2 regions of the Rhizobium sp. NLR22b genome follow, and region 2 is predicted to be linked to the other one. Evidence: riboswitches for the same ligand, from Rfam matches in the RefSeq annotation. Region 2 holds a riboswitch; the other holds the start of a gene.

Region 1 (7,717 bases), on a different contig from region 2:
ATGCCGTATGCGACCCCGGCAAGGCGGCCGAACGTTCCCGATTGATCGAGGAACACAAGGCCTATCTGCGCGGCGCGACGATCCGCATCATGCTTTCCGGCCCGTCTGCACCGCCGGCCGAGGGCAGGGCTTCTACCGCCGTCGTAATTGCGGAAGTCGAAACGCTGGCCGAGTTCGAGGCGTTCAGCGCGGGAGATCCCTTCGTTGGCTCCGGCGTGTACACGAGCGTCGATCTATTCGAATGGCGGCCCACTTTCGGAATTCTGCGCGAGAGTTTCCGACCGGCGTTTTAGGCAGGAAGAAAAATGGGCCGGCATGACCGGCCCATCCACAATCAATGTTATTCGGCCGGCGCTGGCACCACAGCCGGGGCACCCTGTCGTCCAAGCCGATCGGCGACCAGCATCGACAGCATCATTTCCACCAGGCCGTTGGCGCCGCCCTTGTCGCCGCCGGCACCGGCGACCTGGATCTGCGGCACGAGCGGCAGCTTGCCGTTTTCGATCGCTTCGGCAAAGCGCATCAGCACCTGCGAGTGGAGCTGATAGTCCGGACCGCCGAAGGCCGCCACCTTCTTCTCGGTCGCCTCGGCTTCCGCCAGACCGACGGCGCGTACCTTCTGGGCATCGGCAAGGCCGGTCGCCTTGATACGCTCGGCATCTGCAAGTGCGATCGCCTTGATCCGGTCGGCTTCGCCGAGGCCGGCCAGGCGCACCTTCTCGGCCTCTGCCTTGGCGGTGACCTGAATGGTTTCGGCCTGCTGGCGGGTGCGGGCGAGCTGCGCCTTGCCTTCGTTCTCGCTGATCTCGATGGTGAGCGCCGACGTCGTGATCTTGGCCTGCTGTTCGGCCAGTGCTTCTTTCTCGCGCAATGTGCGCTCCTGGATCGCCGCCGCTTCCTGCAACTTATAAGTCTCGACCTTCTCGACGGCGATCTGGCGTTCGCGCAGCTGGATGAGGATCTGCTCGATGCTGTTCTGGCCATTACTGGCGCGAGGCGTACCGATCAGCACCTCCTGCAGCCCGAGGCTATACGACGAAAACTTCTCCCGCATTTCGTCACCGGATCTGCGCTGGATTTCGCTGCGTTCCTGCAGCAGTTCGATCAAGGTCTTGGTCTGAGCGATATTCTTGAAGTAGGCCGAGACCATCGGATCGAGTGTCTGTTCGACCAGCCGTTTGATGTCCCCGAAACGCTGCACGACGAGCGGCGCCTTCATATAGTCGATATGCACGACGACCGAGAGTGGCAGCACCGGTTCGAACGCATCCCTGGTGATCAGCGACACTTCTGAAAGGTTTTCGTCCAGCCGGTGCTCGCCGAACTGTTCCTTCGTCCATTTGAGCACGAAGTTTGTGGTCGGCACGATGATGATATTGCCGGCATAGGTGTTGAACGCATATTTGCCCGGCAGAAGCGGCGTCGACCAGACACCGCGTGCGCCCGTCTCGACCAGTTCGCCGTGGCGATAAGACTGACCTGAAATATCCGCGCTTCGCCGGCCGGTATAGGAGACGACGACACCCACCGTGCCGACGTCGATGATCGTCTTTTCCACGAGTTCGACGGTCGCGAAGATGCGGTTGAGGAAATAGCTGCCGTCGGCAAGCACCTGCAATTGCCGGCCGCGATAACCGCCGGCATTGAGAAACTTCTCCGGATCCTGGAAATTATTGTGGAAGTTCGGATCCTTCGGGTTGTTGGCAACGGTCGGCGCGATGATCTCGCCATCCGGCAGCGCCGGACCGTCATGGATGGTGACGATCCCGATCAGGTCCTCGGCGTCGTGGATGAGGACGGGCTCGAAGCCATTCCGCTCAGTGATCAAAGTGGACATGTCGGAAAACAGTCTTTGTTCCGACGCGTTCAGGTTGACTGCATAAGTTGATTGCGCGGTCAACACGATGAACTGCGCGAGATTGATGGCATATGTGCCTTCGCGCAGGATCTTGCGTTGCGGCCCCTTCTGGCCGCCCTTGGTGAGAAAGCTGCGCACATCCTGAAAATCATCGGCATCGATATTCGAGGCCAGCGTCTGGGTCGGCGGCAACGGCTCGCCGTCACGGGCGAAGACATAGCCGATCTGGCCCTGCGGAATGGTCACGAGGTTGGCGCGATGCATCGAATACTGGAACGGCATGAAGAAATGCAGACCGCCGCGCACGACATCCGGCTGAAAGCCGGCCTCGCCATAGAGCGCGATGAAGCCATTGTCGACGGAGCCGCGAAAGCTCCACAGCTTTTCGAGGATGCCGAGCCTGTCGTTGGGGATATAGCGGATTACTCCGCTCCACCGGAACAGCATGGCCAGTATGATGAGGGTGACAGCGATTTCGATCGCCTTCCATCCCATCGGGCTAAGGTATTGGAGGGTTTCCATCTTTTCTCTCGCATAGGCGCACGGGTTCGTCCACCCGATGACCGCCCGGTTGGCGTTGGTTGATATGACGGGGAAATGGCGCGCCTTTTTGCTCGACGCGCTAAGAACCTGTCGAACGCTTAAGGCTGCTGATTGTCAGGGAGAATGACCGCGAGTCCCGCTGGGGGACGGCGCGTCGTGAGTGGTCTCACATCGGTGTTGCCTTGCTAGACATAACGATAGAGGAAGTAAGGACAACAGCTATCGGTGTAAATATGTTCAATGCTGAAATCGGATAAGTACTTCCAGTGATTTTGCTATTTCGAACATTCAATTCAGCTGAATAAATATTGCCGCTTGACTTACATACCGGGCCGTTGAGCCGGGGTCTGGAAAATTGCGTTGGCAGGCCCTCTGCAAGGTCAGGCACGCTCGCTATCCACGTCTTGTCTGCTGTTGGTGTGGCGCATTTCTTGTACAGTCGGGTCGATACACCGATCCCCGCTTATCTAAGCCGCAAGTTTCCGAGATCGGCTGACGGTAGTCCTTTGGCGAGAGCCGTAGCTCGCGTGAGGACGCGGAATGATGTCTGCCGCGGACTCAAAGCCGGCGGATGAGAACGCGTGAGGGTCGGCTTGACATCAGGGCCACTCCGGTCTTTGATGCCGAGCATTCACCAGGGGTGTCCCGGCAAGGGGCTGAGATTCTGCTGAACAATACGGCTTTGCCTGTTGTGGCGCAGTGACCCGTTGAACCTGATCCAGTTCATACTGGCGTAGGGACGGTGCGGACGCTGCGGCTGTCGGGCGGATTTCGCTTTGTTGCTTGAGGCGTCTTTTCATCATTCCAACTCTGGAACTGGGTCTCCAAACGTCAAACCTTGGAGCCTCACCCATGAATATTGTTGCACCCAAGCTTACTCCGGTCGTCACCACCGGCCCGCTTCCGGGCTCGACCAAGATCGCCAAGCCCGGAACGCTCTATCCGGATCTGCGCGTGCCGATGCGCGAAATCAGCCTTCACCCGACCTCGGGCGAACCGCCGGTAACGGTCTATGACTCCTCCGGCCCCTATACCGACCCGACACATACGGTCTCGATCGACGCCGGGCTCCCGCGTTTGCGCGAGAGCTGGATCAGGGCGCGGGGCGACGTCGAAGCCTATGAAGGCCGTGTGGTGAAGCCTGAAGACAATGGTTTTGCCACAGGCGAACGGCTGACGCCGGAATTCCCCCTTCGCAGCACGCCGCTGAAGGCAAAGGCCGGCCGCGCCGTCACCCAGCTCGCCTATGCGCGTGCCGGCATCGTCACGCCGGAAATGGAGTTCATCGCCATCCGCGAAAACCTTGGCCGGCAGGCCACGAAGGAGGCGCTCGCTCGCGACGGCGAGAGCTTTGGCGCTGACGTTCCCGATTTCGTGACGGCCGAATTCGTGCGGCAGGAAGTGGCAGCCGGCCGGGCGATCATTCCAGCCAACATCAACCATCCGGAGGCCGAACCGATGATCATCGGCCGGAATTTCCTGGTGAAGATCAACGCCAATATCGGCAACTCGGCCGTTACCTCGTCGATGGCGGAAGAGGTGGAGAAGATGGTCTGGGCAATCCGCTGGGGTGCCGACACGGTCATGGACCTTTCCACCGGCCGCAACATTCACAACATCCGGGAATGGATCATCCGCAATTCGCCGGTTCCGATCGGAACGGTGCCGCTCTACCAGGCGCTGGAAAAGGTGAACGGCATAGCCGAGGATCTCACGTGGGAAGTCTATCGCGATACGCTGATTGAACAGGCCGAGCAGGGGGTCGATTATTTCACCATTCATGCGGGCGTGCGGCTTGCCTATATCCCGCTCACCGTCAATCGTGTCACCGGCATCGTCTCACGCGGCGGTTCGATCATGGCCAAGTGGTGTCTGCATCACCACAAGGAGAGCTTCCTCTATGAGCATTTCGAGGAAATCTGCGACATCTGCCGCGCCTATGACGTATCCTTCTCGCTTGGAGATGGTCTTCGCCCCGGCTCGATCGCCGATGCCAACGACGCCGCGCAATTTGCCGAGCTCGAAACCCTCGGCGAACTGACCAAGATCGCCTGGGCCAGGGATTGCCAGGTGATGATCGAAGGCCCCGGCCACGTGCCGATGCACAAGATCAAGGAGAATATGGACAAGCAGCTCAAGGTCTGCGGCGAGGCTCCCTTCTATACGCTCGGACCGCTGACGACCGATATCGCCCCCGGCTACGATCACATCACCTCCGGCATCGGAGCCGCAATGATCGGCTGGTTCGGAACGGCGATGCTCTGCTACGTCACGCCGAAGGAGCATCTGGGCCTGCCCGACCGCAGCGACGTCAAGACCGGTGTCATCACCTACAAGATTGCCGCGCATGCCGCCGACCTTGCCAAGGGCCATCCGGCCGCCCGCATCCGTGACGATGCACTGTCGCGGGCGCGCTTCGAATTTCGCTGGGAAGACCAGTTCAACCTCTCGCTCGACCCGGATACGGCGCGTTCCTTCCATGACGAGACCCTGCCGAAAGAGGCGCACAAGGTAGCGCATTTCTGTTCGATGTGCGGCCCGAAATTCTGTTCCATGCGCATTTCCCACGACATTCGCGCCGAAGCTCAGAAAGAAGGACTGGAAGCGATGGCTGCCAGGTATCGTGATGGCGGCGATCTCTACATGCCGGTCGCCGAGGCCGCGAAAACGCCTGCCGGAGAATGACGATGCATATTCTCGTCAAGGGGGCCGGCGTTGCCGGCCTCACCGTTGCCTGGCAGCTCTATCGACATGGTTTCCGGGTCAGCGTCGCTGATCAAGCCGACCGGATCGGTGCAGGCGCTTCCGGCTTTGCCGGCGGCATGCTGGCCCCATGGTGCGAAAGGGAAAGCGCGGAGGAGCCGGTCCTGGCGCTCGGCCGTCTTGCCGCCGATTGGTGGGAGGCAGCACTACCCGGCCATATCAATCGTCGGGGAACGCTTGTCGTGGCGGCCGGGCGCGATGCCGGCGAACTCGACCGCTTTTGTCGCCGGACAAGCGGATGGGAATGGCTGGACGAGCCGGCGATCGCGGCTCTTGAACCGGATCTCGCCGGCCGCTTCCGCAGGGCATTGTTCTTTCCGCAGGAAGCGCATCTCGATCCACGGCAGGCACTCGCGGGGCTGGCCGCCGGACTTGAAGAAGCCCGCATGCGTCTCACATTCGGCACCACGGGCGATGCTGACCTTGCCCATTACGATCGGGTGATCGACTGCACCGGGGCTGCTCAGATCGGCCTTCTGCCCGGCTTGCGCGGCGTTCGCGGAGAGATGCTCTGCGTCGAAACGAACGAAGTGACTCTCTCTCGCCCCGTTCGCCTGCTGCATCCGCGCCATCCGATCTATATCGTGCCGCGCGAAAGAAATCGTTTCATGATCGGGGCGACGATGATCGAAAGTGACGATACCGGCCCTATCACCGCGCGTTCGCTGATGGAGTTGCTGAATGCCGCCTACACCCTCAATCCTGCCTTCGGCGAGGCACGGGTGACGGAAACCGGCGCAGGCGTGCGGCCGGCTTATCCCGACAATCTGCCGCGTGTGACGCAGGAAGGGCGCACAGTCCATGTCAATGGTCTCTACCGCCACGGTTTTCTGCTGGCGCCTGCCATGGCAGGCGAGGTGGCGCGGCTTCTTCTTGGCGAAGGCAATCAACCGGAAAGGAGGGCATCATGACCTTCATCATCAATGGTGAGGAACAGGAGGTCGCGGCCGCGACGCTCGCAGATCTTCTCCTCGCTCTCGACTACGAAGGCGAATGGCTGGCAACCGCAGTCAACGGCGAGCTGGTGCACCGCGAGGACCGCGCCGATTTCAGGCTCGGCGAACGCGACCGCATCGAAATTCTCTCACCCATGCAAGGAGGCTGAGATGCTGAAACTTTATGATGTTGAAGTCCGCTCCCGACTGCTACTCGGGACCGCCCGCTATCCGTCTCCAGCTGTCCTTGCAGAAGCGGTCAAGCGCTCGAAGACCGAGATCGTCACCGTTTCGCTTCGCCGCGAAGCCGTCGGCGGCAAAGCAGGCGGCGCCTTCTTCGATCTGATCCGCGAACTTGGCGTGCGCGTGCTGCCGAATACGGCCGGATGCCACAGCGTGCAGGAGGCCGTGCTGACGGCGAAAATGGCGCGCGACGTCTTCCGCACCGACTGGATCAAGCTCGAAGTCATCGGACATCACGATACGCTGCAGCCTGACGTCTTCGGCCTTGTCGAGGCGGCCCGCATCCTCACTGGCGAGGGCTTTCAGGTCTTCCCCTACACGACCGACGACCTTGTCGTCGCGGAAAGGCTGCTGGAAGCCGGCTGCCGCGTGCTGATGCCCTGGTGCGCGCCGATCGGGTCCGCTCAGGGGCCGCTGAACCCGATGGCGCTGCGATCGTTCCGGGCGCACTTTCCGGATGTGCCGCTGATCATCGATGCCGGCATCGGCCGCCCGTCTCATGCCGCCACCGTCATGGAATATGGTTATGATGCCGTCCTTCTCAACACCGCCGTTGCCGGCGCAGGCGATCCCGCCAGCATTGCCGAGGCCTTCGCACTTGCCATCGATGCCGGCCGCCTGGCGCATGGAGCCATACCGCTGGAGCCACGCGACGTCGCCTTCCCATCCACGCCCGTCATCGGCAAGGCCGTCTTCTCATGAAGCTCGATCCCTTCTATCTCATCGTCGACAGCGCCGAATGGGTCGAGCGTCTCGTGCCACTCGGCGTCAAACTCGTCCAGCTGCGCATCAAGGATTGCCCGGACTCCGTGCTTCGCGAGCAGATCCGGCGTTCGAAGGCTGCCTGCGCGGCCGCGGGTTGCCAGTTGGTCGTCAATGACCACTGGAAGCTGGCGATCGATGAAGGATGCGATTTCATTCATCTCGGGCAGGAAGATCTGATGGCCGCTGATAGAAATGCCATTCGTCGCGCCGGCATGAAGCTCGGCCTTTCCACCCACGACATATCGGAGCTGGAGACGGCGCTGGCGGCCGAGCCGGATTATGTTGCGCTCGGGCCGGTCTGGCCCACGATCCTCAAGGCTATGAAATGGGCGCCGCAAGGCGTCGAACGCCTTGCTGACTGGCGACAGCGCGTCGGGATGATTCCGCTTGTCGCGATTGGCGGGATCACCGCCGAACGGGCGCCGCTGGTATTGGAAAAGGGCGCCCACAGTGCCGCCGTGGTCACCGATATTACCCGCAACCCGGATCCCGAGGCCCGCACGCTGCAGTGGCTGGCCGCGACCGCGCCATGGCGGCGCGCATGAGGGATGAAGGGTTATTCCCGCCGGAACGCGGGATCCTGCCGGCGCGGGGGTGTTGTCATATAATC
Region 2 (7,717 bases):
GCCCCGACGAACAGCGACAGGCGGCCCGCGAAGATCGTGCGCGAGAAGACGTCGCGACCGAACTCGTCAGTGCCGAAGAAGAAGGTGCCGCTCGGCGGCTTCAGTCGGTTGACGATGGAAAGCTTCGACGGCGAATAGGGCGCGACTACAGGCGCGAAGGCCGCCAGCAGCACGAAGATCGCCAGGATCAGCAGGCCGAAGGCCACCGTCCTACGCTTCATCAGGCGGCGGACGAATTTGCCGCCTTCGCTTTCGGCTGGTTTGATTGCGATATCGGCCATCAGTAGCGCACCCTCGGATCGACCAGCAGGTAGAGCATGTCGATCGCAAAATTGATCAGCACATAGAGCGCGGCGATGACGAGCAGCGCCCCTTGGATGACGGGATAATCGCGGCGCAACACCGCCGAAACGACGAGATTGCCGACACCCGGCAGGCCGAAGACTGTTTCGGTGACAACAGCGCCCGAAATCAGCACCGCCGCCGTCAGGCCGAGCACCGTCAGGATCGGGATCAGCGCATTCCTCAACGCGTGCTTGAGGATGACCTTGCGCTCGATCAAGCCCTTGGCGCGGGCCGTGCGGATATAATCGTCGCCGAGCACATCGAGCATCGAGGCGCGGGTGAAGCGCAGGATCAACGCCGAGGAGACGATGCCAAGCGCAAAGGCCGGCAGGGTCAGGTGATACATCCGGTCGATGAAGGTCGAGCCCGGGCCGCCATATCCCGAGACCGGGAAGAGATTGAACCGCACGGCGAAGAACTGCATGAGAATGAGCCCGAGCCAGAAGCTCGGAATGCTGGCGGCGAACATGGCGAGCGTCGTTGCCGCCTGGTCAATGAAGGAACCGCGCCGATAGGCGGCATAGATGCCGATCGGCAGGGCGATGGCGCTGGCAATGGCAAGCGAAAACAGCGTCAGGAAGAAGGTCGGCTCGGCCCGGTCGATGAGGGCCGATGTGACGGGCATGTTCAGGAAGATCGACTGGCCGAGATCACCCTTCAGCAACTGGCCGATATAATAGACATATTGCAACCCGAGCGATTGATCGAGGCCGAGCCGGGTTCGGAGATCGGCAATATCCTGCGGCGTCGCATCCGGCCCGAGCATAACGGCGGCCGGATCTCCCGGCGTCACACGCACGATGACGAAGACGACCGTGACGACGAGAAACATCACGACGATCATGCCGAACAGGCGCTGGAGGATGTAGCGGATCATGAATGCCGGCCTTCAAGCCCTTGCAGATGCGGCAGAAAAGATGACCGGTACCGGTCCCGAAGGACCGGTGCCGGCGGTGATGCTCACTTCTTGATCGAAGCGTTCCAGAAATACGGCCAGGGAGCCGGATCGACTCCTTCGAGCTTGACCGACTTCGCCGAGACGGCGTTGAAATCGCCGATCTTCATGAAGGGCGCGTCGGTATAAACCGCCTTCTGAACATCGGCCCAGAGCGCCACGCGCTTCTTCGGGTCGACCTCGGAGGTGAAGGCATCGACGGCGGCCTTGCGGGCTGGCGTGTCCCACCAGCCCGGCGAACTGGTCGAGAGCGAGCCGATGAGGGCCGGCTCCGGCAGGAAGGGGCTGTGGGTGATATAGATATCCCAGAGCTTCGGATCGGTGCGGCGCTGCGTCAGCGTCGCCCAGTCCACCACCTGCATATCGACGGTGAAGCCGGCAAGCTTCAGATATTCGGCGGCGACCTGCGCCATCTTGTAATGGAACTCGTATTGACGGCTGGTCAGGATGCGGATCGGCTCGCCGTTGTAACCCGCTTTCTTGGCGGCAGCCGCCGCCCCTTCCGGATCGGCGACATTATAGGCGCCCTCGACGCCGGCATCCGTCGACCAGGCAAAGGTCTTGGGGTAGATGGCGCCGTCGAGCGCATAAAAATCCTTGCTGCCGAAGGCTGCCGCCAGCATGTCTTCCATGCTGAGCGCTTGGCGGATCGCCTTGCGGACCTCGACATTGGCAGCCACACCTTCCTTCGTATTGAAGACGAAGACCGGATAACCGAAGGGCTTCAGCATGACCGGCTGCGAGGCAGTCGACGCCTTCAGCTTGTCGTAGGATTCGACCGCGATCGAGTCGACATAATCATATTGGCCCGAAATGGCGGCCTCGACGCGGGTGTTCGGATCCGGCACCGGCACGAAGCGGATTTCATCGAGATATTGATGGCGGGCGCCGCCGTAACCATTGCCGTCGCCCTCGCGTGACTTATAGCCGTCGAAGCGGACGAGCTGGATATATTGGTCGGCCTTGCGCTCCTTCAGCATATAGGGGCCGGTGCCAATGAATTCCTTCATCGGTTCGTCCTGCTTTTCGGAAGGGATGATGATCGCCGCCGAATTGTTGAAGGCGAGCAACGAGGTCAGCGGCGCATAGGGCTGCTTCAGGGTGATGGTGACGGTCGAAGGATCGGTCGCGGCGATCTTGCCGATGAAGCCCGCCACCTGCTTGCCGCGCGAGGCGATCTTCGTCCAGCGGCCAAGCGAGGCGACAACATCCTCGGACGTCATGTCTGTATTGTCGTGGAACTTGATGCCGGTCCTCAGCTTGATCGTATAGGTTTTGCCGTCGGCGCTGATCTCCGGCAGGCTTTCGGCCAGCAGCGGCGTGACGTTCCAACTCTTGTCGAAGGTGTAGAGCGTTTCGAAAATATGCTGGGTGACGATGCCGACAAGATCAGCCGTCGACGACATCGGATCGAGCGTCGGCGGCTCGCCGATCGTCGCGACATTGATGACGCCGCCCTTTTCCTGGGCAAGCAGGGCGGACGGCAGGGCGACGAGCGCGGTGCCGAGCAGGAATGCGACCAGTGTTTTCATGTGATGGCTCCCGTTTAGTTCCATTATTATGCAATTCATCTTTTTGTAACAGAATAAGAACTGGATCGATCCTGTCAAGCGCGGGCGACGGATTATGCAGCCGCGGATAGCGCGACGCCGAAAAAGCACCATCTTCATCTGCGGCTGTCTGCGCTGCATGAAAGCGGCATGATATGCCAAAGTCAGGCGGTCGCCTTCGGTCAGGCTTCAACAGAACGGGAGAACGGGATGAGCATCGATTTCAACAAAGGAAAGTGGCTGAACGAGCCGGCCAGCTGGCGCGCAGACGAAACCAGCCTCACCCTGACGACCGACGAGAAAACCGATTTTTGGTGCGAAACCTATTACGGCTTCACCCGCGACAACGGCCATTTCCTCGCTTTTCCCACCGGTGACAGCTTCACCGCCGAGATCCGCATCCAGGGCGAATTCCGCACCCTCTACGATCAGGCCGGCCTGATGGTGCGCCTCGACGAAACACGCTGGGTGAAGTCAGGCGTCGAATTCACCGACGGCGAAGCCTTCCTCAGCGCCGTCGTCACCGACGGCAGATCCGACTGGTCGGTGTCCCAGCCCTTCAAGGAACTCGAAGATTTCCACATCCGCGTCACCGTTGCAGGCGGCGCCATGCGCATCCAGGCCTCCCGCGACGGCAGCCGCTGGCCGCTGCTGCGGCTAGCGCCCTTCCCGGCTGCCGACCGCTATGAAGTCGGGCCGGCGGCCTGCACGCCGGAGCGCAGCGGGTTGAGGGTGCGGTTTTCGGAGTTTTCGATCGGGCCGGCGATTACGACGGATCTTCACGATTTGAGTTAGCCGGATAGGATGCGATCGGGATTGCATTCCTGAGCAGCAACGTTCACGCCTAAAGCGCAGCCGCAAGGAGAGTACCGAACCCTCATTTTCGAGATGACATCCGCCCCGTTCTCTGCGAAAAAGAGCGCGATGAGAGACAGGGGCGCCCGTCGACAGACGGGCTGAGAAGCACCCTTCGAACCTGAACCGGATAATGCCGGCGGAGGGAGTCGCTCGGGGTCGCGGTTTCGCCCGCACGAATTGCCCCGTGCCCGCCCCCGCCTGAAAGGGGCGCCATGCAAAACAAGATCACGTCGGGAGCCATGCTGAAGGCGATGCGCGAAAAGCCGCCGCTCGTCCAGTGCATCACCAATTATGTCGCCATGAACATCGCGGCCAATGTTCTGCTTGCGTCGGGCGCCTCGCCCGCCATGGTGCACGCCGCTGAAGAAGCCGGCGAATTCGCCGGCATCGCGAATGCATTGACCATCAACATCGGCACGCTTTCGACGCAATGGATCGAAGGCATGCAGACGGCGGCGAGGGCCGCCAACGCAGCCGGCAAACCATGGGTCCTCGATCCGGTCGCGCATTACGCGACGGCCTTCCGCCGCGGAGCGGTCGCCGATCTCCTGGCGCTGAAGCCGACGATCATCCGCGGCAATGCTTCCGAGATCATCGCCCTTGCCGGCGGAGAGAGCCGCGGCCAGGGCGTCGACAGCCGCGACCCGGTCGAGCAGGCGGAAGGCTCGGCGCGGCGGCTCGCCGAGCGACAGCGGGCGGTGGTCGCCGTCACCGGTGCGGCCGATTTCGTCACCGATGGTGAAAGAGCCGTGCGCATCAAAGGCGGATCGGTCCTGATGCCGCAGGTCACCGCACTCGGCTGCTCGCTCACCTGCCTGATCGGCGCCTTTGCCGCGACCGCCCCTGAGGATACGTTCGGGGCGACAGTTGCGGCCCTTGCGACCTTCTCCGTCGCGGGCGAGGATGCCGCCCTCGGGGCGGCCGGCCCCGGCTCCTTCGCTTGGCGTTTCCTCGATGCGCTGTCAGCCCTGGACGCCGAAACGCTCGATGCCCGGGCAAGGATTTCGGCCGTATGAAGGTTTTCGACCTTTCGCTCTATCTCGTCCTCGACCCCGAACTCTGCGCCGGGATCGGCATGGTCGAGACCGCGCGCCTTGCCGTTGCCGGCGGCGCCACGATGGTGCAACTGCGCGACAAACATGCGGGCACGACCAGAATGATCGAGACCGGCCGAGCCTTGAAACAAGCGCTTGCGGGAACCGGCGCCCTGCTCATCGTCAACGACGATGTCGAGGCGGCGATCGCCATAAGTGCCGACGGCCTGCATATCGGCCAGGAAGACATGGACGCGCGCACGGCACGGACGATGATCGGCCCCGGGATGATCCTCGGCCTCTCGGTCGAGACCGCGCCGCTTGCTAGCGCCGTCGATCCCGGTCTCGTCGATTATGCCGGCGTCGGACCGGTCTTTGCGACGCCGACCAAGGCCGACCACAAGCAGCCGATCGGCTTTGACGGTCTGGCAAGGCTGGTGAAGGCTTCGCCGGTGCCGTCAGTCGCCATCGGCGGCCTCAAGGCGAACCACGTGGCCGAGGTATTTGCCGCAGGCGCCAATGGGCTTGCCGTCGTCTCAGCCATCGCCGGCACGCCGGACCCCGAGGCGGCCACGCGCCGCATCGCCGCAGAAATCCGAAAGGTCCGCCCATGATCCGCAACGTTCTCTCCATCGCCGGCTCCGATCCCTCGGGCGGCGCCGGCATCCAGGCCGATCTCAAGGCCTTTTCCGCCCGCGGCGTCTACGGCATGGCGGTGCTGACCGCGCTGACGGCGCAGAACACGCAAGGGGTGAGCGGCGTGCATCTGGTGCCGCCGCAATTCGTCGCCGACCAGGTCGATGCCGTCTTTGCCGATGTGCGCGTCGACGCCGTCAAGATCGGCATGATCGCCAATGCCGGCATCGCCGAGGCCGTTGCCGCAGCCCTCGCGCACCGGCGTGGCATCCCCGTCGTTCTCGACCCGGTGATGATCGCCAAGGGGGGCGCCGCCCTGCTCGCACCTGAAGCGGTCGACGTGCTGACCAGGCGGCTGCTGCCACTTGCCACGCTTCTCACCCCGAACCTGCCGGAAGCCGCCGCACTTCTGCACCAGCCGGTCGCGACAAACCGGGCCGAGATGGCCGCCCAGGCCGAGCGGCTGCGCGCCCTTGGTCCGGCCGCCGTGCTGGTCAAGGGCGGACACCTCGACGGTGACGAAAGCCCCGACGTGCTTGCCACTGCCGACGGCCTGCACTGGTTCGAGGCGCGACGCGTGCCGACCAAGAATACCCACGGCACCGGCTGCACGCTGTCCAGCGCGCTGGCCGCCGAACTCGCCAAAGGCGACTCGACGCCAGGGGCTGTTGCCATTGCCAAGGACTATCTCGCCGGCGCGGTCGCAGCCGCCGGAAAGCTCAGCGTCGGCTCCGGCCACGGTCCGGTGCAGCATTTCCACGCGCTCTGGCAAGAGGGCGAATAGGCGCTGGCATCGGCAAACAGATGCAAATGTAAAACGGCCCGGCTTGTTCCGGGCCGTTTTGCATTGGACCCATACCGCACGTCGAGGCCGCAACGAGAACAGTCGCGTCCAAGAAAATCCCTGTTGACAAGCCTTCTGAGATGGCCAAGTCTATGACATTAAAAGGGGATATATTCCGCAATAACGGAACATCCAGAGGAGAGACGGGTGCCGGACCTGCTTGTGAGCTTATATTCCACTAGGCTCGCCGAACTGAAAGAGCGGGCTGACGTCGTCGGCGCCTCCATCCGTCCGGCTCTTCCTGCGGAACTGCACCTCGTGGTCAACTGGGTTCGCGAACAATTCAGCGAGAATTGGGCGAGCGAGGTTTCGGTCGCTTTTTCCCGCCAGCCCGTCGCCTGCCTGATATCAGTCGAAGGCGGCAAGTTGCTTGGCTTTGCCTGCTACGACACCACGGCGCGTGGCTTCTTCGGCCCGACCGGCGTCGATTCCGGAGCACGCGGCAGGGGCATCGGCCTCGCGCTGTTTTCCGCCTGCCTTGAGACAATGAAGACGCTCGGCCATGCCTACGCCTTCATCGGCGATGCCGGCCCCGTCGACTTCTACGCCAGGACCGCAGGCGCCATCGTTATCCCCGCCCCCGACAAGGGCATTTACGAAGGCATGCTCAGAAGCGCGCCGAAATGACCATCTGATACCGGAGTTCCAGAATTGTCCTCGACCCCTCTTGCCCTTTTCGTCGGGCTTCCGAATCCCATCATATCGGATTATGAATTCGCGCTCTTTCGCGACACCAACCCGCTCGGCCTTTTCGTCGGGCGGCGCAATCAGCGCGAGCCGGAGCAGACGAGGCGCCTGATCGAGCGCTTTCGCGAAGCCGTCGGCCGCGACGATGCGCCTGTCTTCACCGACCAGGAAGGCGGGCGCGTCCAACACCTCGACGCCGGTCCCTGGCCGCTCTTCCGCAGCTTCGGCCAGTTCGCCGACCTGGCGCGGCGCGATCTCGATCTCGGCAAAAAGGCACTGCGCCTTTCCTCCCAGGCCATGGGCGCGATGATGACGGAACTCGGCCTTTCCAGCGGCTGCTCGCCCGTTCTCGACCTCGTCTTCGAGACGACGAGCGCGGTCATCGGCGCCCGCTCCTTCGGCCCCGATCCGGACTTCATCGCCGCCCTCGGCCGCGAGGTGGTCGACGGCCTGCTAGAGACCGGCAACATGCCCGTCATGAAGCACATTCCCGGCCATGGCCGCGCCACGCTCGACTCCCACAAGGAGCGTCCGGTGGTCGATGCCAGCCGCGAAACGCTCATCGCCACCGATTTCAAGCCGTTCGTCACGCTGAAGGATACGCCCTGGGCCATGGTCGCCCATGTCGTCTATTCGGCCTACGACGCGGAGCTGCCGGCTTCGATCTCGCCTGTTATGCACGACCTGATCCGCAAGGAGATGGGCTATGAGGGCGTGCTGATATCCGACTGCATCTTCATGCAGTCGCTCTCCGGCACCCTGCCGGAACGCGTCGCCCAAGTGCTCGACGCGGGCTTCGATATCGCCC

What was found. Region 2 has a riboswitch for thiamine pyrophosphate ahead of thiM (hydroxyethylthiazole kinase). Riboswitches for the same ligand answer to the same signal wherever they lie in the genome.
Region 1: linked by a shared signal. The riboswitch ahead of thiC (phosphomethylpyrimidine synthase ThiC) and the one ahead of thiM (hydroxyethylthiazole kinase) in region 2 are both predicted to bind thiamine pyrophosphate.

Annotation. Positions count from the first base shown of each region.
Region 1 covers NZ_JABDWM010000015.1:185,630-193,346, forward strand. Annotated here, with positions in the region: gene HJC00_RS23555 (YciI family protein) at 1-293, shown strand, start outside; gene HJC00_RS23560 (SPFH domain-containing protein) at 341-2,380, opposite strand; TPP riboswitch at 3,028-3,159, shown strand; gene thiC (phosphomethylpyrimidine synthase ThiC) at 3,254-5,086, shown strand; gene thiO (glycine oxidase ThiO) at 5,089-6,075, shown strand; gene thiS (sulfur carrier protein ThiS) at 6,072-6,269, shown strand; gene HJC00_RS23580 (thiazole synthase) at 6,271-7,044, shown strand; gene HJC00_RS23585 (thiamine phosphate synthase) at 7,041-7,652, shown strand; partial or broken gene HJC00_RS32735 (cold-shock protein) at 7,712-7,717, shown strand, end outside.
Region 2 covers NZ_JABDWM010000002.1:422,562-430,278, reverse strand. Annotated here, with positions in the region: gene HJC00_RS05740 (ABC transporter permease) at 1-281, opposite strand, end outside; gene HJC00_RS05735 (ABC transporter permease) at 281-1,222, opposite strand; gene HJC00_RS05730 (ABC transporter substrate-binding protein) at 1,306-2,832, opposite strand; gene HJC00_RS05725 (DUF1349 domain-containing protein) at 3,061-3,645, shown strand; TPP riboswitch at 3,774-3,870, shown strand; gene thiM (hydroxyethylthiazole kinase) at 3,921-4,724, shown strand; gene thiE (thiamine phosphate synthase) at 4,721-5,356, shown strand; gene thiD (bifunctional hydroxymethylpyrimidine kinase/phosphomethylpyrimidine kinase) at 5,353-6,162, shown strand; gene HJC00_RS05705 (GNAT family N-acetyltransferase) at 6,370-6,849, shown strand; gene HJC00_RS05700 (glycoside hydrolase family 3 N-terminal domain-containing protein) at 6,874-7,717, shown strand, end outside.